2 regions of the Bacillus halotolerans genome follow, and region 2 is predicted to be linked to the other one. Evidence: predicted binding sites of a transcription regulator. Region 2 holds the regulator's gene; the other holds the start of a gene.

Region 1 (14,923 bases), 940 kb from region 2:
CTTGGCAAGAGGACATGCAAACGGGTTAGAGCAAGCCTTCAGCCTTCAGAAAACATCCGACTCAGGGTTATATAAGGTTCAAATCGGGGCTTTTAAGGTTAAAGCAAATGCGGACAATCTTGCAAGCAGCGCAGAGTCTAAGGGCTTTGACGCCATTGTGCTCTTAAAGGACGGATTATATAAGGTTCAGATCGGCGCTTTTTCTTCCAAAGATAATGCCGATGCCCTTGCTGCCAGAGCTGAGAATACCGGGTTTGACGCTATGGTCTTCCTAGAATCATAATACTGCTGCGGACGAGCATTCCTGATAAAAAAACCCGGTTCCTCTTCATGAGAAACCGGGTTTTTTTATTCAAGAATGTCAACCACGAATTGCGACCATGTTTCCAGACGGTTATAAATGTCTGTTTGTTTTAGTTCAGAAATTTTCATCCATTTACCCGCAATTTGATCTTTCTCTTTGACTTCCACATGTGAGCCTGGCTTTAATTGAAGCGCAGATAGAATACCGATATGCACTTTGCCGACACTGTTGTCATCATCATTTATCAAACCTAATGTGACAATGGCCTGCTTATCCTCTTCTTCGATTTGCAGTTCTTCATCAAGCTCCCGGTCTGTGTTCAGCTTTAAGACCTCGGCAAAGGAAGCGGCTCCTTCAATATGATTCATATGGCCGCCGAAGCCAAGAGAAAGCTTATTGTGAAGACGTGATTCTCCGCCGCCAGCCAGCCGCTCATAAAGGAAAACTTCATCCTCGCGTTTAATGACGACATAAGGAATCGGCTGCTTATAATGAGGATCTTCTTCTGCGTCTCCCCTTCTCATTTCAGAATAGGCCGCCTCAATTTGAGCCATAATTTCTGCTACTCGGGCATCTTCACTGTTTACGCCTTGAAAAGTCAATTTTTCTTTTTTAAATACTTCATCGCGCGGAGCGACCAAAATGATTTCGTCCATTTTTCCCATGATTACTGCATTCCTCCTATTTCCACCTTCAAGCCGAAAAGAGCAGATATTATATCTGCTCTTTTTCATCATCAAAGAAAAAGTCATCGTCTTTGATCGGCTCAACGGTCGCTTTCTTGTACCCGTTCCCCTTCATGGAGAAGAAGTCATGTGATTTTGTCTTTGTATTTAATCCGTTTAAAACGATCGGATTAATGTCTTCCTCTTCAAAGTACGGATCAAATCCAAGGTTCATCAGCGCTTTATTCGCATTATAGCGGATGAACTTCTTGACATCGTGGGAGAGTCCGACTTGATCGTATAAGTCCTCGGTATACTCAAGCTCATTCTCATAAAGCTCATTCAAAAGGTCAATGGCAAATTCGCGAAGCTCTGCTTTTGTCTCTTCTGTCTGCTTATTGTAGATTTCTTGAGCGAGAAGTCCGACATAAACACCGTGAATCGCTTCATCACGAAGGATCAGGTTGATAATTTCACCGCTTTGCATCAGTTTTCCTTGTCCGTAGAAATATAACGGATAATAGAAACCGCTATAGAATAGGAAGCTTTCTAAATACACAGATGCAACCATTGCTTTGAACAGTGAAATCTCGTCATCTTTTTTAATCGCTTTGTAGAGTCCGACGATGATTTGCGCTTTTTTCTGCAAAAATTTGTTTTGTTTGACCCATTCGAATACTTCATTAATCGTTTCAGTCGGTGCCAGTGTCATGAAAATATTAGAGTACGATTTTGCGTGAACGGCGTTCTCCATCATCGCCATAAAATTCAGCACGGCTTTCCGCTGGTGGCCGTCTACGTGTTCAGCCACGATCGGCATTCCTGTATTTCCCTGCTCTGTATCAAGAAGAGTCAATCCGGCCAGTACCTTCATATACGTGTCTTGCTCGTTTTTCCCGAGGTACTTCCAAGTGAGGAGATCGCCGTTTAAAGCAATCTCTTCCGGAAGCCAGAACTGTTTCACATTTTGGTTATAGAACATTTGGGTAAAGTCGTCTTCATGCTTTGACCAGTTTGCTGCGTCATAAATTTTCGTCACTATAAACTCTCCTTTAATCAAACAACACAAGAAAGGCAGCTGTCTTGCCCAGTATCTTTCGTTCTTGCATAGTAAATGGTTTTAATTCCTCTGTGATGTGCATACAAATCAATCCGGTTTAAATCACGAGTCGTCATTGTATCTTTTAGGAACAATGTAAAGCTGATTCCCTGATCAACGTGCTGCTGGATTGTCGCGATCATATCTACGACTTTGAACATATCCATATCATAGGCTTCTTTGTAGAAGAACCAGTTATTAGATGCAAGCCCAGGCATTGGGTAGTACGTTTTTGAGTTGCCGTATGTTCTTTCTTCAATCCGTTCCATAATCGGCATGACAGATGCCGTGCTTGACTGAACGTATGAAATCGAGCCTGTCGGCGCAATGCATAATCTGTAGCTGTGATACATGCCGTGTTCAGCCACAAATGCTTTTAATTGTTTCCAGTCCTCTGTCGTCGGGATATGCATACCTTCAAACAGATTTGCGATTTTTTCGTATTTCGGCGAGAAATCAGTTGAAACGTATTTATCGAAGTATTCACCAGTTGCATAGGTTGATCCTTCATATTGATCAAACGTCTCGCCCTTCTCTTTTGCGATCTCTGCAGAACGCTGGATAGAGTAGAAGTTCACCATCATAAAGAATGTGTTCGCAAAGTCGCGCGCTTCTGGACTTTCATACGCGATGCCGTTTTGCGCAAGGTATCCGTGAAGGTTCATAGCGCCGAGACCGATTGATTTCATCGCTTTGTTTGCCCGTCTTACAGCAGGTGCATTACGGATATCAGTCGTTTCAGATACGTGAGTTAAGGAATCAGTCGCAAGCTTAACAGTCTTTTCAATCGATTTGTGCTCCATCACGTTGAGAATGTTAAGCGATCCCAGGTTGCAGGAAATATCCAAACCGATTTCATCTTCTACATCGTAGTCAGTGTAAGAAGAAACCTGAGATGCCTGCAGCACTTCAGAGCAAAGATTAGAAAATTTCACCTTTGAAATATGGTTATTCGCATGTACTTTGTTGACATTATCCTGGAACATGATGTATGGATAGCCTGATTCAGAACGAAGCACCGCCAGTTTTTCGAGCAATTTCCGCGGGTTGATTTTCTCTTTTTTCACCCTAGGGTTGTCGACAAACTTATCGTACATTTCATTCATGTCCATTTCGTCCATGTGCTGTCCGTACTCTTTATAGATGGTATGCGGATAGAATACATAAGCCGCTTTGTCCTCACGCGCAAGCTCAACGAACTTGTCCGGAATGACTACACCGATAGAAAGTGTTTTGACGCGCACATCCTCGTCGGCAGAAATCTTTTTCGTATCGAGAAAATCATTGATATCGCGGTGGAAAATGTTTAAATACGCCGCACCAGATCCTTGTCTTTGTCCCATTTGGTCAGCATAACGGAACGCGTTATCAAGAAGCTTCATGACGCCTACAACACCTTTTGTGGCATTTTCAACATCTTTGATGGCTTCACCTTTCGCGCGAAGCTTGGACAGGTTAAGAGAAACCCCGCCGCCCAGTTTAGAAAGCTGCATGGAGATATCGATCGCTCTTGAAATATCATTTAATGAATCATTGACTTCGAGCAAGAAGCAGCTCACCAGTTCTCCGCGGCGTTTTCTGCCAGCGTTCAAGAATGTCGGTGTGCTCGGCTGATATTCCTGATTGATCATCAGGTTGACATATTCTTTTGCTTTCTCAGTGTCGCCGTTTGCGAAGAACAGCGCAACAATTGAGATCCGGTCCTCATAACGCTCGAGGATTTTTTTCTTGTCATTCGTTTTCAAAGCATAGTCATTATAGAATTTAAATGCACTCATGAAGGAAGGAAAACGAAACTTCTTAGCGTAAGCTGTCTTAAACACTTCTTTAATGTCTTCAAAAGAATAAAGGCTTAAAAATTCTTCTTCATAGTATTGATTTTCAATCAAATAATCCAGCTTCTCTTTTAAATCGTGAAAGAATACTGTGTTTTGATTGATATAATCTACAAAATAGCTATGTACAGCCTCTTTATCCTTATCAAACTGGAATTTTCCATCTTTTTGGATCATGATTTCGTTATTTAACTGGATCCATTTTGGCACTTGATTTTGTGACAACTCTTTCTACCTCCTGAGTAAACAATTCAACGTCTTTAGATGTGCCGCTGAGTTCAAATTTGTGCAAAATCGGCACCTGATATTGTCTTGAAATGGTATCGGCGCTTTTCGCAAAGTTATCGCCCCATACTTTATTGCCGCTCGCAGCGACCCCTAATAAGAGATGGGCGTATTTTTCGAGAAATGATTGTGTTGATGCCGGTACCTGGCCGAAGTTTGTCGTGTAGGTGACCAAAACAAACGGAGTGTCCAGGTGGTCAATTTCGTCCACCTTGCGTATTTGCTGAAAGTCTATTTTATTCACAAAGCGCTGAACATTCCCTGTTTTTGAATCAAATATGATTTGTACCACGTTTTATCACGACCTATCAAAAAATATGAATCTCTCAACCACTAACACTATATATAGTATACTACCCTCTGGTAAAAACACAATATATAGATTCGTTTTAATAAAAAATTCATATTTTCTCTCTGGCACCCTCATCAGGGCCCAAAAAAGAGAGCAGAACGAGAATCATCTCTCATCCTACTCGAAGTGTCGTTTTTAAGCCGATGTATATCATAACATGAAAAAAAACTGCTTAGTAGTCTAGATTTTTTTTTCTTATACTGTCACAGCATTTTTCGCTTTCGACTGTTTCTTCTATTTCTGCATCAGCGCCGATTTCTTCTAAAACTGCCTTCAACGCGCTTATAATTGAGGCTTCTCTGATTAATTCTTTTCCATTAACAATAATACTCGTTCCATATTCATAGCAGGAATCGTCTTCACAGATTTCTTCCCAGTGATTGACAATAATCTTATGCTTCATCATTTCACCCTCTGTATGTTCTGTGTCAGTATTCAGTTTAGCGATCTGCGTCTGCTTTGTAAAATTCCATGCTTGTGAATTTTATTCAAGCTCATCAGACGGAAACGCTTTTTTAAGCTTTACCTTGTTATCAGCCTCATTATACTCATAAATTTCTATATTGCCGTCATTTACGATTCCAAAATGATTATTTTCGAGCGGAAATGAACTTGGCTGGGGCGTTTCATAAGAATTTCCGCTATCTGTTTCAATCACTGTTTCATCTCTCCCGCACGCACCAAACAATAAGAACACAGCAATCCAGACAAGTGCAATTCTGATTCGTCTCAACTCCGCTTCAGATTCAGAAAACATTCGTTCACTCCTCTCACGTTCAAATTTTTTACATTATATACACTTTCCCCCTTCTTATGTTCTCATTATAAAAAAGACCACGCAAGATAAAAAACAAGAGAGGCTGCTGTGTTAGCCTTTTAGCCCCTCCCTTTCTTGCTTCTGTACATAAATGGATACTGAACCTCCGTTTACATGAAACTCTCCCCATCCATCAGAATGAATTGTAACAGGATCGGAGCGGTTCCCAGTAATGTCATACCATGCCTCGCCGGCATTTTGCTTTCCGACGTACATCCTCTTTGACCCGCCAGGACCGTCTGTGATTAATGCAGCCAATCCTGATTGGGCGGCCGATTGATCACCTTCCCTCGTCCAGCCAATCACATCCTCATGGTCAAAATAATCATGCTGGGTCCCGTATGCATAATGTTTACGCGCTTTTAAAATGGGTTCTATTTTATTTTTGAGCGACGGAATTTCCCTTGACGATGAACCCTTTGTTCCATACATATCTCCATAGAAAACCTGCGGGTAACCAGCCTCTCTTGTTAAAATGAAGGCATAAGCGAGGGGCTTAAACCATGTTTGTACAGTCGACTCCAATGATTGCCCCGGCTGTGTATCATGATTTTCCACAAATGTTACCGCTTGCATCGGATGCTTCGATACGACAGTGCCATCCAGCAAATGTCTCATATCATAGCCGCCCCCCTGTGAGGATGCAGCCTGCAAATGATAGTGAAGCGGGACATCAAAAACAGATTGCTTAAAATCAGTTTTATTCAAATAGTTTTCGAGCTCGTTCAGGTTATTTTGCCAATACTCTGCAACTGTAAACATTTCCTTTCCTGTTGATTGTCTGACTGCCTTTACCCAATCACTCAGAAAAGAAAATTTAATATGTTTAACAGCGTCGAGCCGAAAACCGTCGAGTTGAAGCTCGTTTGCATACCAGGTACCCCATCTTTTCGTTTCTGCGACAACATCCGGATGATCATAGTCAACGTCTGCATACATCAAATAATCGTAGTTGCCGTTTTCCCTTGATACTTCCCAATCCCATGCCTTTCCATCCCCTCGAAACTTATAGATGCGGTTCAGCTTTCGGGATTCGTCCCAATCCGCTCCGTCGAAATGGTACCAATGCCACTTAAAATCGCTGTACGTGCTTCCGCGGCCCGGGTAATGAAAGCCTGTCCATGCTTTTATTTGATACTCTCCTGATGTTTCCTGATTTCTATCGTTTGGATTCACTTCGACCGCGGTTACATCTTCCGTTGCATCCGCGCCTGCCTTATGATTCAAAACAACATCACCGTATACTTGAATGTTTTGCGAATGCAGGGAGCTGATCGCTGACTGAAGCTCCGGTTTTGTGCCGTATTTTGTGCGCATCGTCCCTTTTTGCTGAAATTCTCCTAAATCGTACAAATCATATGGGCCATATCCATTGTCAGATTGACTCGTTCCTTTGTATGCAGGCGGAATCCATACAGCAGTGATTCCAATTTCAGATAAATGCCCCGCATCTTCTTGCAAGCGTTTCCAATGTTGTCCGTCATTAGGCAGGTACCATTCAAAGTACTGCATCAGCGTGCCATTTACGCTTGCAGCCCAAGTTTTAGATACCGGCAGCGTGACAAACAGCAATGTTAAGAAAAACACCAGACCGCATGATATGGCACGTTTTCGTTTGTGAATCATTCTCCTCTCCCCTTTCCAGCATGATCACAAATCATTGTACAACAATAGGGGTTTTACACAAATAACCAATTTCCTATATTTTTTGTAATCTCTATAGGAATTTCTGCGACACAAAAAACCTCGGGCTGAAAGCCCGAGGTTTTTCTATTTCGTTTTATCTTTATGGTCTATTCTAATTCAAGCTGGACGTTTTTTTGCGGTGCAAAAGTCGAGATCGCATGTTTATATATAAGCTGCTGCTTACCTTCCGATTCTAGCAATACGGTAAAGTTATCAAAGCCTTTCACCTGGCCGCGCAATTGAAAGCCGTTCAGTAAAAAAACAGTGACATACGTATTTTCTTTGCGGATTTGATTCAAAAACTGATCCTGAATATTAATCGGTTTCATGTTTCGTCCTCCTTGATTCTCTATATCATACAGTTTCGATTAAAGTTGCAGTTTTCCTGCTATATGTGTGAAAATTTCCTTTTTTTTCAGCTCCATATCAACAGGCGGGGTCATATCGAACCAGTCAACCGGCATTTTGTTGCGAAACCACGTCAGCTGGCGTTTCGCATACCGTCTGGAGTTTTGTTTTAATTGCTCGACAGCCTCAGAAAGTGTCACAAATCCGTCAAAATATGCGTACAGCTCCTTGTAGCCGATCGCCTGTATCGATTGACAGTCTCTCAATTTTCGGTCGTAGAGCTGTTTCACTTCCGGAAGAAGTCCGGCTTCCATCATCAGATCGACTCGCTGATTAATCCTGTCGTAAAGCGTGTCTCTGTCCATTGTAAGCCCGATTAATACAGCATTGTACAGCAGCTCCCGCTTTTGCTCTTTTAAATGCTGCGACATCGTTTTACCAGATGTATGTAAAATCTCCAGTGCGCGAATCACTCTTCTTGTATTATTCGGATGAATCGCTTTTGCTGCCTCCGGATCAGCCGCAGCCAGCTTAGCATGAAGGAATTCAGCCCCCTCCTGCGACGCAGCCTTCTGCATTTCTTCCCGAAACGCCGGATCGTTCGCCTCGTCCGTAAAGGTATAATCGTAAAGGACGGATTGAATGTAAAGCCCCGTACCGCCTACAATCATCGGAAGCTTTCCTTTTTTTGCGATTTCGCTGATTTTATTTCTGACCAAGCCTTGATAATCCGCGGTGGAAAAAGAATCTGCCGGGTCTAGAATGTCAATCAGATGATGCGGCACACCTTCTGTCTCCTGTTCAGAGATTTTAGCTGTCCCGATGTCCATTCCTTTATAAACCTGCATGGAATCCCCGCTGATAATTTCCGCGTTCAAAGCCTTAGCAAGCTGAATGCTTAAATTGGTTTTCCCCACTGCCGTTGGTCCGACTAATATGACAACGGGCTGTTTGTTATTTTTCACTATGTATCACTCTCTTTTACAAATCTCCCCCTATTATAGCACTCATCATATATAACCACCTATCCATTTTGCCCTTTTTTTGCAGCAGTAAACATTTCTTCTACCAGCCAAGAGGCTCATTTCCGACAATTTCCCGTGTCTTGCCTTTCAAATGATGGCGATGCGTTTTTCTGCTGTTATTTCGGGGATCGTACACTACGCCTCCGTAACGGATCTGAATCGGCTCGTTATAAGCGAGATAAGTGTTTTCTTCAATTTTGTGATAATGTGTGCCGTCAGCCCTGGGAATGGCAGGGCCCGAGATCCCGTAATAGCGGTGGAAATGACCATTTTCAAACGAAGTAATCCCAGTGAAGTAGTGTGTATGGCGATCCGTATTCGTTCCGTTTGCCGGCTGAGTAAAACCTTCAATGATATGATAATGCCCCTGTTCACTGGTTGTTTTAGCACGATAAGCATGTACGTGAGGCGGCGCCATGGCCCAGTCAGACTGATACAGGCCCAATCAATTCACTCTCCTTCTTTTTCAGCTGAACGCCCAATCAAATTTGGGTAGGCTGAATACACTGCATCATCTACACTTTATTATTGGAGGAAAGAAAAAATGAACGAAGTGGAATATTTCATTGACGAAAATGATGCAAGAATCTTTGGCAGACCAGGGTTCGGCTACGGGTTTGGACGGCCAGGTTTTGGATTTGGAAGACCTGGGTTTGGCTATGGCTATGGCTTTGGACGGCCGTTTGGATTTTACGGAGGACCTTTTTTTGGCGGGCTGGTAGGCGGACTTGTAGGAAGTGCTTTATTTAACCCTTATTTTTATGGCGGGTATCCTTATCCCCCGTACCCGTATTACTACTAAACCCGGCAGACCCCTTATAAAAGGGGTCTTTTTTATCCCCCGAATCTGAGTTGAAATGAATCTCTTGACTCATACATAGGTTTGCACTAATATTTTTCTAGCTGATGATCTTTTCATTAACTTACATTTATCATATTTTGAGTGAGGAGGATTACGATGATGATCGGTTATTTATTCCTCACAATTGCCATATGCTCAGAATCAATCGGAGCGGCCATGCTGAAAGTGTCTGATGGCTTCAAAAAGTGGAAGCCGAGCGCATTGGTCGTGATTGGTTATTCCCTTGCCTTTTATATGCTGTCGCTTACCTTAAACCGCATCCCTCTAAGCCTTTCATATGCGACATGGAGCGGCGTGGGTACGGTGCTGACGGCCGTGATCGGTGCGAAATTTTTCAAGGAAAAACTGAATGTAAAAGGACTTATTGGGATTGCTCTATTAATTTCAGGTGTTGTGCTGCTTAATTGGCAGTAAGGGAGTGTTGTATATGAGAGGATTTCTTTATTTGGCTCTTGCCATATTATCTGAGGTATTTGGGAGCACAATGCTCAAACTCTCCGAAGGCTTTACGCAATTCTGGCCTATTATCGGAGTGGCTGCCGGATTTCTGTCCGCCTTCACGTTTTTAAGCTTTTCTTTAAGAACCATAGACTTATCAAGCGCTTACGCCACTTGGTCCGGTATCGGGACGGCGCTTACAGCTGTAGTCGGTTTTTTGCTTTTTGGCGAAACCATCAGCTTGAAGGGTATATTTGGGCTAACACTCGTTATTGCAGGCGTTGTGCTGTTAAATCAGTCAAAAGCCCCTAATAAAGAAAAAAAGCAGACGGCCTGTCAGTGACCGTCTGCTTTTTTATGATTGCTCCGATATTTTTACAGAAGCTTCTAGCTGCAGTTCGACGTTTCCTTGAATGGCTCGTGAGATCATGCAGGAAGACTCCGCTTTTTCACAAAGCTTGTGGGCTAACGCAACGTCTTCTTCTGAGGCATCGTGTCTGAGGACTACTGCGGGGCGGTGAATGATTTTTTTGTATGTAAAGATCCCTCTTGTCACATCGACTATGCCTTCTGATTCCATCTGCAGATCTTCTTTTTCCAGTCCGCTTCTTTCCATCATAGCAGCAAGCGTAATAATATAACAGGTTGCCGCTGCCCCGAGAAGCATTTCATCCGGGTTGGTCCCCTCCCCCGGTCCGTCCATTTCTTTAGGAATAGAAATAGACGTGATGAGATTCCCGCTTTCGATTGTGCCGACATCATTGCGTTTTCCCGGCCAATTCGCTTTTAAATAAAAATGATGATCTGCCATTTGATTGCCTCCTTCAATGGATTCCATTTCAGTCTACTGATCTTCCTTGATTTTGTCCTCTGATTTGCTTATTAGGAATATTCTTTTTCAAGTACATGTTTTATCGCCCGGACATAAGAGTAGAATTCACTGGTTTTCGTGTATTTCCTATCTTTATAGTAAAAATCATCAAAAAAGGCTTCTCTCTGTTCACGGCTGATTTCCAGCTGGATACTCAGCCCGGTTTCCCCCTGGTTATTAATGTTATCTGCACTTAATCCTGCAAGGCCGCTTTGAGAGGACGCTAATTCAGCGGAAAACCCTCTTTTTTCAAGAGCTCTGACAATCATTTTCGCCCGCTTACGGTCTGTTCCTCCGACAAGTGTATTTTTCTTTTCTCCTTTATATCCGTGAAAAGCGACAACGTACTGGTGCTCCTTGATCTTCTCTTCAGCCAATGGCTCATCAAAGTTGGTGCTTGTAATGTGCAGCGTTTGATTACCATGTGACTTTAAGCCCTCAAACAGGTAAGTCGAGTAGTCATCGTTGAAATAACGCACAAGCTCACTTACTCCGCCTTCAATTCTTCCGCCGTGCGGAGACATGATTAAAACTTTGCTCCCTTTTTTCTCTTGATAAGAAATATCATAATCAGCAGGGTTCTCATTCTCTGCCAGACTGCTGAAATTTGAATATGTATCCGGCTGGTTGGATGGTTCAGGTTCTAATGAGTAATGAACATATCTTATGAATAAGACTATGGCTAAGACTAATATGACATTTAGTAAAAATCTTCTCATGTTAAACTCCTTTCACAAGAATGGCAAGGTTCATTATATGAGGTATAGTCAATAGGTTTTATCTTACCATTGTATACACCATATCATCAGTGAAAAAGTTCCCGGTTTCAAAAAATCAATTGAATGTCACATTTATCAGCGGTTATATTCAAATATCAGTGAAAAAAGATTGAGAGGAAAAACGAAAAAGGTAGGAATAACCTCACTTGGTAATTAAATGTATAGAGGAATAAGGAAGGTTTTACTAAAAACCAGGCTGTCCGGGATGCTGAAGCGGACGGCCTGTTATAGTCCTGCGAACCGGGGTTCTTGCTTCCTTGTTCGCACAAAGTCACAGGAGAGGATAGAGTCTAATAAAAACGTTCTGATCTGATGGTTCGTAAAACAAAAAGCTTTAATTTGTGTTTTGCTTTTCTGCCTGACGATAATCGTTCTTTTTGTTATGGTGCCGTCTTTCTTCATATATATAATGCTGATTGGTATCTGATCTTCCAAAGACCGGCGTAAGAAGATATTCATACGATTATCGCTCCTCCTGTTTGATATATATAAATGATAATACGAACAAACGTTCTTTTTCAATACCCAATGATTAACAGTACACATGATTCTTTCGTATCAGATTCAAAAGATTCATAAAAACAAACTCTTGTCCGCCTCCTCTAAAGGACAAACAAACTTACCAAACATATGATCCACTCATAGAGTATACAGAGAACTTCATAATAGGAGGAAAATCTATGTTTGGCTACTCTATGGTACAAATGGTGAGAGCAAACGCTCATAAGCTTGATTGGCCATTGCGTGAAAGCGTCTTGCAGCTCTACAAGCCCTTCAAGTGGACTCCTTGCTTTTTACATCAGTTTTTTGAAACAAAATTAAAAAACAGAAAAAAAATGTCGGTCATCATTGAATTCGAGGAAGGCTGCCATGAGGCCGGCTTTCAAATGGCGGGACGGGTTTTACAAAAAGAAAAACGCAGCAAGCTAAAAAACCGTTTTAACAAAATCAATTGCTGCAGCGCAGAGGTTACCCCTTCAGCATTGCATTCTCTTCTTTCTGAATGCAGCGATATTCGCAAAGTGTATTTAAACCGCGAAGTCAAAGCGCTTCTTGACACAGCAGCCGAAGCAAGCCATGCAAAGGAAGTCGTCAGAAGCGGGCAAACCTTAACCGGTAAAGGCGTTACAGTCGCAGTAGTCGATACAGGAATCTACCCGCACCCTGACTTAGAGGGAAGAATTATTGGATTTGCCGATATGGTAAACCAAAAAACAGAGCCGTATGATGATAATGGACATGGCACACACTGCGCAGGTGATGTCGCAAGCAGCGGCGCGTCGTCTTCCGGCCGTTACCGCGGCCCTGCACCGGAAGCCAATTTAATCGGAGTAAAAGTGCTGAACAAACAAGGTTCAGGCACGTTAGCGGACATTATTGAAGGCGTCGAATGGTGTATTCAATATAATGAGGACAATCCGGATGAACCAATTGATATTATCAGCATGTCCCTTGGCGGCGATGCGCTGCGTTATGACAATGAACTGGAAGATCCATTAGTCAAAGCAGTTGAAGAAGCTTGGAACGCCGGGATTGTCGTCTGTGTTGCTGCCGGAAATTCAGGCCCTGATCCGCAGACAATTTCAAGCCCTGGTGTAAGCGAAAAAGTCATTACTGTCGGCGCGTTTGACGATAACAATACAGGAAGCAGCGAAGATGATACAGTTGCTTCTTTCTCAAGCCGCGGACCGACTGTATACGGGAAAGAAAAGCCCGATATTTTAGCACCGGGCGTAAACATCATATCCCTTCGCTCACCGAATTCATATATCGATAAGCTGCAAAAATCAAGCCGTGTAGGGTCTCATTATTTTACAATGTCGGGGACATCAATGGCAACGCCGATCTGTGCGGGAATCGCCGCCTTAATACTCCAGCAAAATCCAGATCTTACGCCGGACGAAGTGAAAGAGCTGCTTAAAAATGGGGCTGATAAATGGACAGGCGAAGACCCGAATATTTACGGTGCCGGAGCAATCAATGCTGAGAAAGCTATTCCTGGTGAATAAGATTTCATGATCTTCGTGAACACTGCTGGTTCGTTAAAGGGTCAGCAGTGTTTTTTAGCATACATAAGCCGGTATATCCCAGCAGAGTGTAAAACATAAAACAATTGGGAATAGTTACAGTATAGATCAAAAGGAGGAATGACTGATGGCACTCAACAACACTGAGCTTTCTGAATGGTTGAGAGAGCGGATCGGCCAGACGCTTGATATTAGAAAAGGCGAACTGACCAATAACCAAGACGAGATTTCAGATTTGGATCAGATTGTTCTTCACCTTCAAAAAGTGGGCATACGCAGCGCAAACCACCCTGACGACTACGTTGCAAATGACGAACTCGTCCTGGAAGGCGAAGGAACAACCTTTACTGAAGCTGGAGACGTACCGCTTCCGCAGAACGCTTATGAAATTCCTTTATTAGGGGATATTCACATTCACCAAGAAAATGGCGGATTGAAGGTACTGACAGATCGTGCGGTATATACTATTGATGTACAAAACAAATGAAGAAACTTTCACCTGGTCGAAAGAATACAGCGCCTTTGAAATTGCCCCAAAGGCGCTTTTTTGCATGGAATCATTTCCTTACCCGCAAGCCGATATTTTCGTCCCAAAACTATTGAACGGCACCTAAAATAGATATATAGTTTTAGACATAACAGGTTGTCGTTTCCAATGGGATTCTGTTATACAGATTGCGCAAAGCTTTCTTTTACATCTGGTCTAAACTGAATAAATGCATCTGTCTTAATCTATTAGGCGAGGAGAATGGAAAATGGAAAATTTGATGTTTCATCCGCATGCTAAAGAGTTTCATGAAAACCCCTTTTCAGTTTTAGGCCGTTTTAGAGAACACGCACCCATTCATCGATTCGAATTACACCGTTTTGGAAGTACATATCCGGCGTGGTTAATCACCCGTTACGATGATTGCATGGCATTTCTTAAAGACAACCGAATTACAAGAGACGTTAAAAATGTAATGAGTAAAGAACAAATTGAAATGCTCAATGTCAGTGAAGACGTTGATTTTGTATCAGATCATATGCTGGCAAAAGACACACCTGACCATACTCGTTTAAGGTCACTGGTTCACCAAGCATTTACCCCCCGCGCCATTGAAAATCTACGCATCAGCATCGAACAAATTACTGAACGATTGTTAGATGAAATGGAAAAAGAGAATGAAACAGACTTTATGGCATCCTTTGCCTCTCCGTTACCGTTTATCGTGATTTCTGAAATGATGGGCATACCGAAAGAGGATCGGGCACAGTTTCAAATATGGACCAATGCCATGGTTGATACTTCAGAGGCCAACCGAGAACTGACCAATCAGGCTCTTCGGGAGTTTAAAGACTATGTTGGCAAGTTAATTCATGAAAGAAGAATACAGGCAAAAGACGATTTGATCAGTAAACTTGTGCATGCTGAAGAAGACGGCCAAACGTTAAGTGAAAAAGAACTTTACTCTATGCTGTTCCTTTTGGTGGTAGCAGGGCTTGAAACGACGGTTAACTTAATCGGATCTGGCACCCTTGCATTGCTTC
Region 2 (14,923 bases):
CATACCGATCAGGCTTGAGGAAGGGCGCAAGATCCGCCAGGCCTTTGTTCCGTCTGAAAAAGACTGGCTCATTTTTGCGGCTGATTACTCGCAAATCGAGCTGCGGGTGCTTGCTCACATTTCAAAGGATGAAAATTTGATCGAAGCCTTTACAAACGACATGGATATTCATACAAAAACAGCAATGGATGTGTTCCATGTCGCTGAGGATGAAGTGACATCGGCGATGAGACGCCAGGCGAAAGCGGTCAACTTCGGAATCGTATACGGCATCAGTGATTACGGGCTTTCACAGAATCTCGGCATTACGCGGAAAGAAGCCGGGGCATTCATCGACCGATATTTGCAAAGCTTCCAGGGCGTCAAAGCGTATATGGAGGACTCGGTGCAGGACGCGAAGCAAAAAGGCTACGTAACCACGCTGCTGCATCGCCGCCGCTACATCCCTGAATTGACGAGCCGAAACTTTAATATCCGCAGCTTTGCGGAGCGGACGGCAATGAATACGCCAATTCAAGGAAGTGCCGCGGATATTATTAAAAAAGCCATGATTGATATGGCAGCCAAGCTGAAAGAAAAGCAGCTGAAGACTAGATTGCTGCTGCAAGTACACGATGAATTGATTTTTGAAGCACCGAAGGAAGAAATTGAAATACTTGAAAAGCTTGTTCCAGAAGTGATGGAGCATGCGCTAGCATTAGATGTGCCGTTAAAAGTGGACTTTGCTTCAGGCCCATCCTGGTACGATGCGAAATAAACAGAGAAAAAGGAAGTGATGGATGTGCCGGAATTACCAGAGGTTGAAACCGTCCGGCGCACTCTGACCGGGCTTGTAAGAGGAAAAACAATCAAATCGGTAGAGATCAGATGGCCGAATATCATCAAACGGCCTGCCGAACCGGAGGAATTTGCGCGAAACTTAGCAGGAGAAACCATCCAGTCCATCGGAAGACGGGGAAAGTTTTTACTGTTTAACTTGGATCATTATGTCATGGTCTCCCACCTTCGTATGGAAGGAAAGTACGGGCTTCACCAAGAGGAGGAGCCGGACGATAAACACGTGCATGTCATATTTACGATGACGGACGGAACCCAGCTGCGTTACAGGGACGTTCGGAAATTCGGAACCATGCATTTATTTAAACCGGGAGAGGAAGCAGGAGAGCTGCCGCTTTCTCAGCTCGGACCCGAACCGGATGCAGAAGAATTTACGAGTGCGTATTTGAAAGCACGGCTCGCGAAAACAAACCGAGCTGTCAAAACCGCTCTTCTGGATCAGAAAACGGTCGTCGGACTCGGGAACATTTATGTGGACGAGGCTCTGTTCAGAGCGGGCGTCCATCCCGAGACAAAGGCAAACCAGCTATCAGATAAAAAAATCAAAAAACTTCATGCTGAAATTAAAAATACCCTTCAGGAAGCGATTGATGCCGGTGGAAGCACTGTCCGGTCGTATATCAATTCCCAAGGAGAAATCGGAATGTTTCAGCTGCAGCATTTTGTGTACGGGAAAAAAGATGAGCCCTGCAAAAATTGCGGCACCATGATTACCAAAATTGTCGTCGGAGGCAGAGGCACACATTTTTGCGCCAAGTGCCAGAAAAAATAGAGGAATGCTTCATCGTCCAAGCTGTCGGTGCATATATCAGTAACTCTGTAATAGAGGAAGTGCCGTTTTTCGGAAACACGGATTTTTCACTTTTCCATATACATGATTGTGATGAATCTCCGGGCATTTAACATCTGATACAAGAGCACCAACAGAAAGGAAGAAACGGATATGCAAATGGTTTCTATACTGCTGCTGGCGTTAGCTGTCAGCTTGGACAGTTTTTCAGTCGGATTTACGTATGGATTGCGAAAAATGAAGATACCGCTAAAAGCCATAATTGTCATTGCCTTCTGTTCCGGCACTGTTATGTTTATATCCATGCTGATCGGAAGCTTTCTCACCAAGTTTTTTCCCGTGTATGTGACTGAGAAGCTCGGCGGGTTAATATTGGTTGGAATCGGCGTGTGGGTTTTATATCAATTTTTCAGGCCGGCAAAAGACAAAGACTACTTATTGCATGAAAAAACGCTGCTTAATTTAGAGGTTCGGTCATTGGGCATTGTGATCCACATTTTGAGAAAACCGATGAGTGCGGATATCGACAAATCTGGTGTGATTAATGGGATTGAAGCGGTGTTATTGGGATTCGCCCTGTCGATTGATGCCTTCGGAGCAGGTATGGGAGCTGCCATTCTCGGTTTTTCTCCCATTGCGATGAGCATAACCGTCGCGATTATGAGTTCGCTGTTTGTGTCAGTCGGCATCAATGCCGGCCATATTCTGTCTAAATGGAGATGGATCGATAAAATGGCGTTTTTGCCGGGGCTTCTGCTGATCACGATCGGGCTCTGGAAATTGTAAAAAGGAGTGGATCTCTTGACCTTAGTCATTGGTTTAACGGGAGGAATAGCAAGCGGCAAAAGTACGGTTGCCAATATGCTGATAGATAAAGGAATCACTGTCATAGATGCGGATATCATTGCAAAACAAGCGGTAGAAAAAGGGATGCCGGCCTACCGGCAGATCATTGACGAATTTGGTGAAGACATTCTGCTCGAAAATGGTGATATAGACAGAAGAAAGCTTGGGGCGCTGGTCTTTACAAATGAACAGAAGCGTCTTGCTTTGAATTCAATTGTTCATCCTGCGGTCAGAGAGGAAATGCTCAAGCGGCGTAATGAGTCCATTGCAAATCAGGAGACATTTGTAGTATTAGATATCCCGCTTTTGTTCGAAAGCAAATTGGAGTCTTTAGTGGATAAAATTATTGTGGTCAGTGTGACAAAAGAGCTTCAGCTTGAACGCCTGACCAAGCGCAACCAATTAACGGAGGAAGAAGCGCTTAGCCGGATCCGCTCCCAAATTCCATTAGAGGAAAAAGTGTCAAGAGCGGATAACGTAATAGACAATAGCGGCACACTCGAAGAGACAAAACAGCAGCTTGAGGAAATTCTCAGCTGCTGGGCATAACAAAACACCGTTCATTATGAACGGTGTTTTTGTGATTAAAAATCAAAATTGTCCGGATCAGGACCGACGCGCAGATTTTCATTTAACGCATCAATTCGGTTCATGTCATCCTGTGATAATTCAAAATCAAATATGTTCGCGTTCGCTTTAATTCGATGTTCCTTTGTTGATTTAGGAATGGTGATGACACCGTGCTGTAAATCCCAGCGTAAAATGATTTGCGCGACTGATTTGTTATATGATTTTGCAATGTCTGTCAGTTCGGGATGATCAAGCAATTGTCCCTGCATTAAAGGTGACCATGCTTCCATTTGAATGCCTTGCTTCTTGCAATAAGCCATCAGCTCTTTTTGCGTGAGGCGCGGGTGGAATTCCACTTGGTTGATCATAGGCTTCATTTCAGCATCCTTCAGCAGATCCTTCAGGTGGTGGATTTGGAAATTGCTCACTCCGATCGCTTTGACACGGCCTTCTTTATACAGTGTTTCAAGTGCTCTCCAAGCTTCTTTATATTTGCCTTCCACAGGCCAGTGAATGAGGTATAGATCTAAATATTCCAAACCGAGTTTTGACAGGCTTGTTTCAAATGCCGCCAATGTTTCCTCATACCCTAAATCCGCATTCCACACTTTTGATGTGACAAATAGATCCTCTCTGGAGATGCCGGCTTCTTCAATTCCTTGCCGCAAGCCTTCCCCAACTCCCGCTTCATTTCCGTAGATTGCGGCAGTATCAATACTGCGGTAACCTTGAACAATGGCGGTTTTCACCGCATTGACGAGTTCTGATCCTTCTTCCACTTGGAATACACCGAGGCCGAACCGCGGCATTTTCACCCCGTTATGAAGTGTTGCTGCTGCTTGTAAATGTGTTGTCATGTTTGTTTCCTCCTTATTGAAATGTTAGGCTGCCTGCCGATCCTGTTTTTCCAGAAGGCGGCTCCAGCCTGTTAAGATGACGGCTCCTGCTACCATTAAAGCTCCAATCCACGCGGTATGAATCAGCCCGATGGAATCGGTAATCACGCCTCCCAAAAAAGATCCTAGGGCAATTCCTGCGTTAAATGCTGCAATATTAATCGCGGATGCTACGTCTACTGCGCTCGGTACAAAACGTTCAGCCAGCATGACGACATATACTTGCAGGCCGGGCACATTCATAAAGGCCAGCAAGCCCATAAAGAGAATCGTAATGAGGCCAGCAATTTTATAAGGAGCCGTAAATGTTAGCGTAAACAGGACGAGCGCCTGTACGATAAACATATAAAACAGCGCGGCGATCGGATTTCGATTGGACAGTTTCCCGCCAATCATATTGCCGATGGCAATGGCAATTCCGTATACGAGCAGGATAATGGCTACAGTGCCGGCCTTAAAGCCCGTCACTTCCTGAAGCAGGGGAGACAGGTAAGTGAACACAACAAATGTTCCTCCGTATCCTAAAGCTGTTATGACAAATAAAAGCAGTAAACGGCCGTTTGTCACAAGCTTCAATTGATCCCGCATCGTTGTTTTCGTCCCTTTTCGTAAATTGGAAGGGACAAGAATGCCATTTGCAATGACAGCGATAATGCCGACGGCGATAATAACCATAAAGGCAAACCGCCAGCCGAGCTGTTGGCCGATAAACGTGCCGAAAGGAACTCCGGTTACTGTTGCGACGGTGAGTCCTGTAAACATAATGGAAATCGCACTCGCCCTTTTATTTTCAGGGACAAGATCAGCTGCGATCGTCGAGCCGATCGACATAAACACACCGTGTGAAAAAGCGGATATCACACGTGCTGTTAAAAGAATCCCGATGCTTGAGGCCGACGCGGCCATCGTATTCCCGGCGATAAAAATGATCATGATCCAAAGCAATAGCGTCTTTCGTGACATGCTTGAGGTTAATGACGTTAAAATAGGCGCGCCGAACGTAACACCCAGTGCGTATAGCGAAACGGTCAATCCTGCTGTTGTTACAGGAATGTGTAAATCATCAGATATTAACGGCAAAAGGCCGACGCTGATAAATTCAGTTGTCCCTATCGCGAATGCACTAATGGCGAGAGCCAGAAGTGCAGGAATGCTGCTTTTATTGGCTGAAGTCATTCAAGTTCCTCCTTTTCTGTTATGTGTTGTATGATTGAAATTCTGCCGAACAAGCTATATAAATAAAAGAGCAGATTCAATTCAGCCGGCAAATGTGATTATGAAAGATATCATCAAAAAAGAAAAGTACGTACTTTTAAGTGCTATAGTCACTTTTTGGTGCCTGTAAGGAGAGTGAACCGCATGGAGAAGAAAAAATATAACATTTCAGTTGAAGCGACTCTTGAAGTAATAGGCGGGAAATGGAAATGCGTGATTTTATGCCACCTGACACACGGAAAAAAACGAACAAGTGAGTTAAAGCGTTTAATGCCGAATATCACTCAAAAAATGCTGACCCAGCAGCTGCGTGAGCTGGAAGCTGACGGTGTCATTAACCGTATCGTGTACAATCAGGTTCCTCCTAAAGTGGAATACGAACTGAGTGAATACGGCCGCAGCTTAGAAGGCATTTTAGATATGCTCTGCGATTGGGGAGCAAATCATATCAACAAGGTATACGGCGATACTTTCTCTGTATTAGAAGAAAGTGTGCTCAATGATAAATTGAAACAGGAATCATAAGAAAATAAAGCAGGCAGTGCGCAGCGCTGGCTGCTTTTTTGATTCTTTATCCTCATATTGTGTGCAAGAAAACGTATGATACATCATAAATTAGCGTTATAATCGTTGATTTTTATCAATATGTACTGGCGAATTCTTTTTAATGTGTTATACTAATTTCAGATGACAACAATTTAGAATGACATAATTGATGAGGGGTGACCAACGTGAAGGTAAAAGTAGCGATAAACGGGTTTGGAAGAATCGGAAGAATGGTCTTTAGAAAAGCAATGTTAGACGATCAAATTCAAGTAGTGGCTATTAACGCCAGCTATTCGGCTGAAACGCTGGCTCATTTAATAAAGTATGACACAAATCACAGACGGTACGACAAAGAGGTTGAGGCTGGAGAAGACAGTCTGATTGTGAATGGAAAAAAAGTACTCTTGTTAAACAGCCGTGATCCGCAACAGCTGCCTTGGCGGGAATATGATATTGACATTGTCGTTGAAGCAACAGGGAAGTTTAATTCAAAAGAAAAAGCGATGGGACATATTGAAGCGGGCGCGAAAAAAGTCATTCTGACCGCTCCGGGGAAAAATGAAGACGTTACCATTGTGATGGGTGTTAATGAAGACCAATTTGATGCTGAACGCCACGTCATTATTTCAAACGCGTCATGCACGACAAATTGCCTTGCACCGGTTGTGAAAGTGCTTGATGATGAATTTGGCATTGAGAGCGGTCTAATGACGACAGTGCACGCTTATACGAACGATCAAAAAAATATTGATAATCCGCACAAAGATTTGCGCCGCGCCCGGGCATGCGGTGAATCCATCATTCCGACGACAACAGGAGCGGCAAAGGCGCTTTCGCTTGTTCTGCCTCACCTGAAAGGAAAACTTCACGGTCTCGCATTGCGTGTCCCTGTACCGAACGTCTCATTAGTTGATCTTGTTGTCGACTTGAAAACGGATGTAACGGCAGAAGAGGTAAACGAAGCATTCAAACAGGCTGCCAAAACGTCAATGTACGGAGTGCTTGATTATTCGGATGAACCGCTCGTGTCGACAGATTATAATACGAATCCGCATTCGGCGGTTATTGACGGGCTTACGACAATGGTGATGGAAGACAGGAAAGTAAAGGTTCTCGCATGGTATGACAATGAATGGGGCTACTCATGCAGAGTAGTTGATCTCATCCGCCATGTGGCGGCACGAATGAAACATCCATCTGCTGTATAGAATAAGGTCATGGACACAATTTAAGAAAAAACCCTTAACAGCATATTTCTGAAAAAACGCTTCTTGCAAATTAGACTTAAACACAGTATACTATTTTTCGTGAACTTCTTGCTTGAGACTGTTTCGGGATTACTTAAAGGGTTAGGACCTCTCCGGACTAACTTTCCCCCGTGGTAAATAGCCGACCCAGTTGTTGGAACTTCACTTTTTAATTCTTGTTAAGGGGGGTCCATGACTATGGAAACAATGGGGCGTCACGTTATCTCCGAGCTATGGGGATGCGATTTTGATAAGCTGAATGACATGGATTTTATTGAAAAAACGTTTGTAAATGCTGCTTTAAAATCAGGAGCTGAGGTGCGCGAGGTTGCATTTCACAAATTTGCACCGCAGGGCGTAAGCGGAGTCGTTATTATTTCTGAATCACATTTAACGATTCACAGTTTTCCTGAGCACGGATATGCAAGCATTGATGTTTATACTTGTGGAGACTTAGATCCTAATGTCGCTGCTGACTACATTGCAGAGGCATTACATGCTGATACAAGAGAAAACATTGAAATACCAAGAGGAATGGGCCCTGTGCAGATTAAACAGGCGCAAGCGAAAGTACTATAAAGTAAACACGAACACAAAGGGAGCTGGAGCTAGAAAGCCGTTACGCGCTTTTTAGCTTATGCTCCTTTTATTTTTATGAACAAACAGGGGCGGCTAGCTTTTTCTTTTTCCGTTTTTTTTGTAAAATAAGAAAGAGATATGTCATAAACCGCCTGATGCTGTTAGACACAGCCTAAACAACGGCTCTCCCGACAGATGCCTGTCACAACACTTATAGCCGGAGGCTGCCGAATATACATTGCAGGGAACGAAATAGTTGGGAGCTGATTTTATTGAAATGTCCTTCATGCCAGCATAACGGAACGCGAGTCCTCGATTCACGGCCTGTGGATGACGGAAAATCCATTCGCAGAAGACGGGAATGCGAAGCCTGCCATTACCGCTTTACTACCTTTGAGAAAGTGGAGGAAACCCCGCTCATCGTTGTAAAAAAAGAAGGCGTGCGAGAGGAATTCAGCAGGGAAAAAATGCTGCGCGGCCTTATTAAAGCATGTGAAAAAAGGCCTGTTTCACTCAAAACGCTGGAAGATATGTGTTTTGACATTGAAAAAGAACTGCGCAATCAAGGCTGTTCCGAAGTGAAAAGCGAGTTCGTCGGAGAAATGGTCATGGATCGCCTGGCTAAGGTTGATGAAGTCGCATACGTGCGGTTCGCGTCCGTCTATAGGCAGTTTAAAGATATTAATGTCTTTATCGATGAATTAAAAGATTTAATAAAGAAAGAGCGTTAAAGAGCTAAAAGGATTCTTCTAGCTCTTTTCTCATGTGCAAAATTGGCATTTGATAGATATTCGAAACGGTGTAAAATGAGAGGTAGAAACATAATCGGAAGGTTTGAGAATGTATGGCTGACTACTGGAAAGATGTACTGCCTGTAGACCCTTATGTGGTGAAAAGCAAATCAATGCTGCAGGATATTGACAGACAAATTATTACACAACTGTACCAGCCCTTAATCGGCCCTGTTGCATTCTCTCTTTATATGACATTGTGGGGAGAACTTGAACAAAACCGTCTGTGGGGCGGAGAATCCACACATAGACAGCTGATGGGAATGACCCAGTCCAATTTGAAAACGATCCATCAGGAACAGGGGAAGCTCGAGGGCATCGGATTGCTAAAAGTATATATGAAAGAATCCGAGCGGCAGGAGCGCCTCTTTATATATGAACTGCTGCCGCCGCTGCGGCCGAATGAATTTTTCGAAGACGGCATGCTGAACGTTTTCCTGTATAACAGAGTCGGAAAAACAAAATATCAGCAGTTAAAACAATTTTTTACGCATCCGGCGATTTCAGAAGACGCCAAAGAAATTACAAGGCCGTTTAATCATGCGTTTGAATCACTGCAGCCGAGTGAATGGAAGCTCACATCCGATATGGAGGAAACGGTGAGACTTGCGACGGGAAGGGAGTATACAACTGTCGGACAGGCTCCGTCCTATACCGTTACAGAGGATGTGTTCGATTTTGATTTGTTTTTAGCGGGGCTTTCGGAGACGATGATTCCAAGAAAAGCAATGACACAGCAGGTGCGGGAAACGATTAAAAAGCTTTCTTATTTGTACGGCATTGATCCTTTGCAGATGCAAAATGTCGTCATGAGCGCGATCGATGAGCATGAAGTGATTACCACCGAAGCTTTAAGAAAAGCAGCAAGCGACTGGTACCAAATCGAGAGGAACGGACAGCTGCCGGACTTAGTGGAGAAAACACAGCCGGTACATCTGCGTGAAGGCGGAAAAGCGGCAGAAGAGGATTCGCTGGATAGTGAGCTGATCGCATTGCTGGAGGTCATCTCACCGAAAAAGCTTCTTCAGGATATCGCGGACGGAACCGAACCGTCAAAAGCAGATCTAAAAATTATAGAAGAAATTATGTTTGAACAGAAGCTGGAGCCAGGCGTCACAAATGTATTGATTTATTACGTCATGCTGAAAACCGACATGAAGCTGTCGAAAAATTATATACAAAAAATTGCCTCCCATTGGGCGCGCAAAAAAGTCAAAACGGTCAGAGAAGCGATGAAGCTTGCCATAGAAGAAAACCGCCAGTATCTCGAATGGGCTGAAGGGAAAACGAGCCAATCTTCTAAACGAAATCAAAAAGTGATTCGCGAAGAAAAACTTCCTGACTGGATGAAAGAAAAGAAAACGGCTTCCGATTCTGAAACCGGACAGCAAATGCTGCATGAACAGGACTTGGAAGAACAGAAGAAAAAGATGATGGAAGAAATGAAAAAACTGAAAAAATACTCTGCCTATTAAGAGCAGAGATGCGGGGTGAAGTAATACATGGAACCAATCAGCCGTTCCCTGCAGGGCGTAACCGGCAGACCGGATTTCCAAAAGCGTCTTGAACAAATGAAGGAAAAAGTGATGAAGGATCAAGACGTTCAGGCATTTTTAAAGGAAAATGAAGACGTCATCGATCAAAAAATGATTGAAAGAAGCTTAAATAAGCTTTATGAATATATTGGACAGAGCAAGCACTGCTCTTATTGTTCAGAAGACGAAAACAGCAATAATCTGTTGGAGGGCTACCATCCGAAGCTTGTGATGACCGGCCGCTCTATTGATATCGAGTATTACGAATGTCCGGTCAAACGAAAGCTCGATCAGCAGAAAAAACAGAAGTCTCTCATGAAAAGCATGTATATTCAGCAGGATCTTCTCGGAGCGACGTTCCAGCAGGTTGATATTAATGATCCGAGCAGACTTGCAATGTTCCAGCATGTCACGGATTTTCTGAAAAGCTATAATGAGACGGGAAAAGGGAAAGGATTATATTTGTACGGCAAGTTCGGTGTAGGAAAAACCTTTATGCTAGCCGCTATTGCCAATGAGCTGGCGGAAAAAGAGTATTCCTCCATGATCGTCTATGTGCCCGAATTTGTCAGAGAGCTGAAAAATTCGCTTCAAGATCATTCGTTGGAAGAAAAGCTGAACATGGTAAAAACCACGCCTGTATTGATGCTCGACGACATCGGAGCAGAATCGATGACGAGCTGGGTCAGGGATGAAGTTATCGGAACAGTGCTTCAGCACAGAATGTCCCAGCAGCTGCCGACTTTCTTCTCTTCTAATTTCTCGCCTGATGAGCTGAAACATCATTTTACGTATTCGCAAAGGGGAGAAAAGGAAGAAGTGAAAGCGGCAAGATTAATGGAGCGGATTTTATATCTGGCTGCTCCTATCCGTCTTGACGGAGAAAACCGCCGCCATTAATAACCGCTGCGGTTCAAAGGGGAAGGAACTGAGGGTATGAAACTTAAAACGGCTGTTAAATGGCTGGCAGTGCTTGCGGGAGCAGGCTTGATTTTTTGGGCAAATAAAAGGTATTTAAATCTATCTCCGAAAGAAATCCGGATATGGGTTTTATCATTTGGCATCTTTGCGCCGCTTATCTTTATCGGGATATCGATCGTCAGACCGCTTGTATTATTTCCGGTATCAGTTATTTCTATTGCGGGCGGTCTGGCCTTTGGCCCGATTCTCGGCACGCTTTACACACTATTCGGGTCGATGTGCGCTTCGGCTGTCTCATTTTTTGCAGCCGGTCTGTTGGCGGCAAAAACCAACAGCCATCACGAAAGGCTGGAAAATATCCAGAAACAGATGGAAGAAAACGGTTTTTTCTATATCTTTCTTCTGCGGATTCTTCCGATTAATTTTGACTTCGTCAGCTATGCGGCAGGGCTTTCTAATGTCAAGCCGCTCCCATATTTTACGGCGACGGCTGCGGGAATCATCCCTGGGACCGTTGCGCTGAACGTGCTGGGAGCAAGCTTTTTCACGGGCAATTTGCCCGCCTTCTTTCTCGTCCTCGGATTTTATATCATTTTTATGACGCTGCCATTTATCTTCAGAAAGAAAATGCAAAGCTTGTTTCAAGAATCAAATTAAGATTTGCCGGTGACCTTTACGTCTATTTTAAAAACATCCCCCATATACTTGTAACAGATGCCGTAAGGGGGGACAAACATGCTTGAAATAATCTTTGAAGATGACCATGATACAGCCGCTTTTTTACATCTCATTCAGCATTCGGACGATCGGAAAAACATCATTGTCCGTGAAGGCATACGAAAAATCGGGATTGAAAAAGCTGAGCCGGCTTTCTCTATTCAGGGTTTTATGGAGCCGATTCTGGTCAAGTTTTTTTTAGATTGCAAAGAAGACGAGCATATGCTGTCGTTGATTGAAGAGACGTATTGTTTCACGGACCAGGATGAGCAGCAGCAAATCCTTCAGCTCGCACACAGTATTATAGAAGGAGAAGCTGATGTTCTTCCGTTTGAACCGATGAAGCCGCCGCGCAAGCAGTGTATTTTAGATGAGCTCCAAACGATTTGTTTAGAGGACGGGGTATTTTCAATTCGTTCCTTTCAAACCTTTCGCCTCGGACAGTACTACGAACAGCTTAGAGAAACTGTGGAAGCGGCAATAGACGAATATAAGATGGAGCAGGAGTACCAAAACTTTATTCAGACACTCAGAGATTATGTAATGGCTAAACCGCCGCGAATTAAAAAGGTGCACATTGTCCATGATGGTTCATTTACACTGTGGGAGATGCGCTATGTGCCGGAACGGGAAAAAATGAAATACATAGACAGGCGATTTGTCCGGGATCATCCCATGTACATTGACTCCCATTTGCTTGCGCCGCTGATCTCCATCGCGCCTGATGAGGTGATTCTCTATACAGACCAGCCCGAGCATATGATGGTAAGGACGATTCAAAACGTATTTCAAGAGCGTGTGCAAATGCTTCCGCTTCACGCGTTTTCAAACGCTGAAACACCGGTCAAGCACTCAGAGGGATAAGTGCCGGCAGCCTGTAAACTTAAGGCTGCCGCTTGAAAAAAAGGAAATACAATCGTGTTGATTTTTTGGAACGAACAATTTATAATACATAGGAGATTAAGATTGACACACGTACTGATAAGGACATGAAGGAATGATACCGGCTTAAAGAGAGGGAAGTCACGGCTGCAAGCTTCCCAGCTAAGGACCATTCGCTTTACCGCCTTTGAACCTCAGCTGTGAACCCCCTTTATAAGGAACAGTAATAGCTGACGGGAACTCCCGTTACAGAGTTTAGAGCCGCAGATGCCGGTGTATTGGCTTGCGGAAAAAAGGGTGGAACCACGATTCCGTTTATTCAACCTCGTCCCTTTCATAGGGGGCGGGGTTTTTATATGCAAAAAAAGGAGTGACAATGATGTCAGATATGGTAAAAATCACATTTCCTGATGGAGCAGTCAAGGAGTTTGCGAAAGGAACAACAACAGAAGATATCGCGGCATCCATCAGTCCGGGATTAAAAAAGAAATCATTAGCCGGAAAACTGAACGGAAAAGAAATCGATTTGAAAACGCCGATCAACGAAGACGGCACTGTGGAAATCATTACTGAAGGATCAGAAGAGGGTCTTGAGATTATGCGCCACAGTACGGCTCACTTGCTAGCACAAGCGATTAAACGCATTTACAAAGACGTGAAATTCGGTGTCGGTCCGGTTATCGAAAACGGTTTTTACTATGATGTAGAAATGGAAGAAGCGATTACGCCGGAGGATCTGCCGAAAATCGAGAAAGAAATGAAAAAAATCGTCAATGCGAACCTTCCGATCGTTCGAAAAGAAGTCAGCCGTGAAGAAGCGAAAGCCCGCTTTGCGGAAATCGGCGATGACCTGAAGCTTGAACTGCTGGATGCGATTCCTGAGGGAGAAACCGTATCGATTTACGAGCAGGGCGAATTCTTTGACCTGTGCCGCGGCGTACACGTTCCATCAACAGGAAAAATTAAAGAGTTTAAGCTGTTAAGCCTTGCAGGTGCATATTGGCGCGGTGACAGCAATAATCAAATGCTTCAGCGTGTATACGGAACAGCTTTCTTCAAAAAAGCTGATCTTGACGAGCATCTTCGCATGCTTGAAGAAGCAAAAGAGCGTGACCACAGAAAACTTGGCAAAGAATTAAAGCTGTTTGCGAATTCTCAAAAAGTCGGACAAGGTCTGCCGCTTTGGCTGCCAAAAGGCGCGACAATCCGCCGCACGATCGAGCGCTATATTGTCGATAAAGAAATCAGCCTCGGCTATGAACACGTCTATACACCAGTGCTTGGAAGCAAAGAGCTGTATGAAACATCAGGACACTGGGATCATTATCAAGAAGGCATGTTCCCTCCGATGGAAATGGATAATGAAACACTTGTGCTCCGTCCGATGAACTGCCCGCACCATATGATGATTTATAAAAACGATATTCACAGCTACCGTGAGCTTCCGATTCGTATCGCTGAACTCGGCACAATGCACCGCTACGAAATGTCAGGTGCGCTTTCAGGTCTTCAGCGGGTGCGCGGCATGACACTGAATGATGCCCACATCTTTGTCCGCCCGGATCAGATTAAGGATGAGTTTATCCGGACAGTTCGTTTGATTCAGGACGTATATGAAGATTTCGGCTTGCACGATTACACATTCCGTCTGTCTTATCGTGATCCGGAAGACACAGAGAAATACTTTGATGACGATGAAATGTGGAACAAAGCGCAATCTATGCTGAAAGCGGCAATGGACGAAATTGGCCATGACTATTACGAAGCAGAAGGCGAAGCTGCATTCTACGGCCCTAAACTTGATGTTCAGGTGAAAACAGCGATCGGCAAGGAAGAAACATTGTCTACTGTTCAGCTGGACTTCTTGCTGCCTGAACGCTTCGATCTGACATATATCGGTGAAGACGGCAAGCAGCATCGTCCGGTTGTTATTCACAGAGGTGTGGTATCAACAATGGAACGCTTTGTTGCATTCCTAATCGAAGAGCATAAAGGCGCACTTCCAACATGGCTTGCACCGGTTCAGTTCCAAGTCATCCCGGTTTCTCCGGCTGTGCATTTGGATTATGCGAAGCAAGTACAAGAGCGCCTGCAGCGTGAAGGCCTGCGTGTAGAAGTCGACAGCCGTGATGAAAAAATCGGCTACAAAATCCGCGAAGCGCAAATGCAAAAAATTCCGTACATGCTTGTGGTCGGTGACCAAGAAGCAGAAAACGGTGCGGTAAACGTCCGTAAATACGGAGAGCAGAAGTCTGAAACCATTTCACTTGATGATTTTGTGAAAAAGGCTGTAGCTGAAGCGAAGAAATAATACAAAAAAGCATGATCTCATGTAAGAGATCATGCTTTTTTATTTATGTTCTAAAATAGGAAACAAATCATGAAGGCTGCTGATGATGTGATCAGGCGTCACTTCTGTTTCATTTTTCTTATCCGTCCGGTTGATCCATACGGTTTTGATACCGGCTCTGGAAGCGCCTAAAATGTCTGTATTCAGGTTATCGCCGACCATGATGGCATCCTCTTTCTGGATCTTCATCAGCTGCAGGCA

Evidence for each region. The regulator NrdR, encoded in region 2, represses ribonucleotide reductase genes. The targets are predictions, from matches to a motif close to AACACNATATATNGTGTT.
Region 1: a site for NrdR is predicted at 4,524-4,541, ahead of nrdI (class Ib ribonucleoside-diphosphate reductase assembly flavoprotein NrdI). Genes of this name have one in related genera too.

Annotation. Positions count from the first base shown of each region.
Region 1 is NZ_CP029364.1:104,059-118,981, forward strand. Features, by position in the region: gene DIC78_RS00600 (N-acetylmuramoyl-L-alanine amidase) at 1-283, shown strand, start outside; gene DIC78_RS00605 (hypothetical protein) at 349-969, opposite strand; gene nrdF (class 1b ribonucleoside-diphosphate reductase subunit beta) at 1,019-2,008, opposite strand; gene nrdE (class 1b ribonucleoside-diphosphate reductase subunit alpha) at 2,026-4,128, opposite strand; gene nrdI (class Ib ribonucleoside-diphosphate reductase assembly flavoprotein NrdI) at 4,088-4,480, opposite strand; gene DIC78_RS00625 (hypothetical protein) at 4,713-4,943, opposite strand; gene DIC78_RS00630 (YmzC family protein) at 5,025-5,297, opposite strand; gene amyS (alpha-amylase) at 5,409-6,983, opposite strand; gene hfq (RNA chaperone Hfq) at 7,151-7,372, opposite strand; gene miaA (tRNA (adenosine(37)-N6)-dimethylallyltransferase MiaA) at 7,412-8,356, opposite strand; gene DIC78_RS00650 (YmaF family protein) at 8,457-8,834, opposite strand; gene DIC78_RS00655 (hypothetical protein) at 8,961-9,218, shown strand; gene ebrA (multidrug efflux SMR transporter subunit EbrA) at 9,375-9,692, shown strand; gene erbB (SMR family multidrug efflux transporter EbrB) at 9,706-10,059, shown strand; gene DIC78_RS00670 (OsmC family protein) at 10,072-10,527, opposite strand; gene DIC78_RS00675 (poly-gamma-glutamate hydrolase family protein) at 10,599-11,306, opposite strand; gene DIC78_RS00680 (WYL domain-containing protein) at 11,592-11,825, opposite strand; gene DIC78_RS00685 (serine protease AprX) at 12,047-13,375, shown strand; gene ymzB (protein YmzB) at 13,521-13,880, shown strand; gene DIC78_RS00695 (cytochrome P450 family protein) at 14,149-14,923, shown strand, end outside.
Region 2 is NZ_CP029364.1:3,320,484-3,335,406, forward strand. Features, by position in the region: gene polA (DNA polymerase I) at 1-757, shown strand, start outside; gene mutM (DNA-formamidopyrimidine glycosylase) at 782-1,609, shown strand; gene ytaF (sporulation membrane protein YtaF) at 1,781-2,413, shown strand; gene coaE (dephospho-CoA kinase) at 2,429-3,022, shown strand; gene DIC78_RS17055 (aldo/keto reductase) at 3,058-3,900, opposite strand; gene DIC78_RS17060 (MFS transporter) at 3,925-5,115, opposite strand; gene DIC78_RS17065 (winged helix-turn-helix transcriptional regulator) at 5,299-5,679, shown strand; gene DIC78_RS17070 (glyceraldehyde-3-phosphate dehydrogenase) at 5,886-6,908, shown strand; gene speD (adenosylmethionine decarboxylase) at 7,146-7,526, shown strand; gene nrdR (transcriptional regulator NrdR) at 7,799-8,257, shown strand; gene dnaB (replicative helicase loading/DNA remodeling protein DnaB) at 8,371-9,792, shown strand; gene dnaI (primosomal protein DnaI) at 9,820-10,752, shown strand; gene DIC78_RS17095 (TVP38/TMEM64 family protein) at 10,789-11,430, shown strand; gene ytxC (putative sporulation protein YtxC) at 11,509-12,354, shown strand; gene thrS (threonine--tRNA ligase) at 12,752-14,683, shown strand; gene DIC78_RS17110 (HAD family hydrolase) at 14,723-14,923, opposite strand, start outside.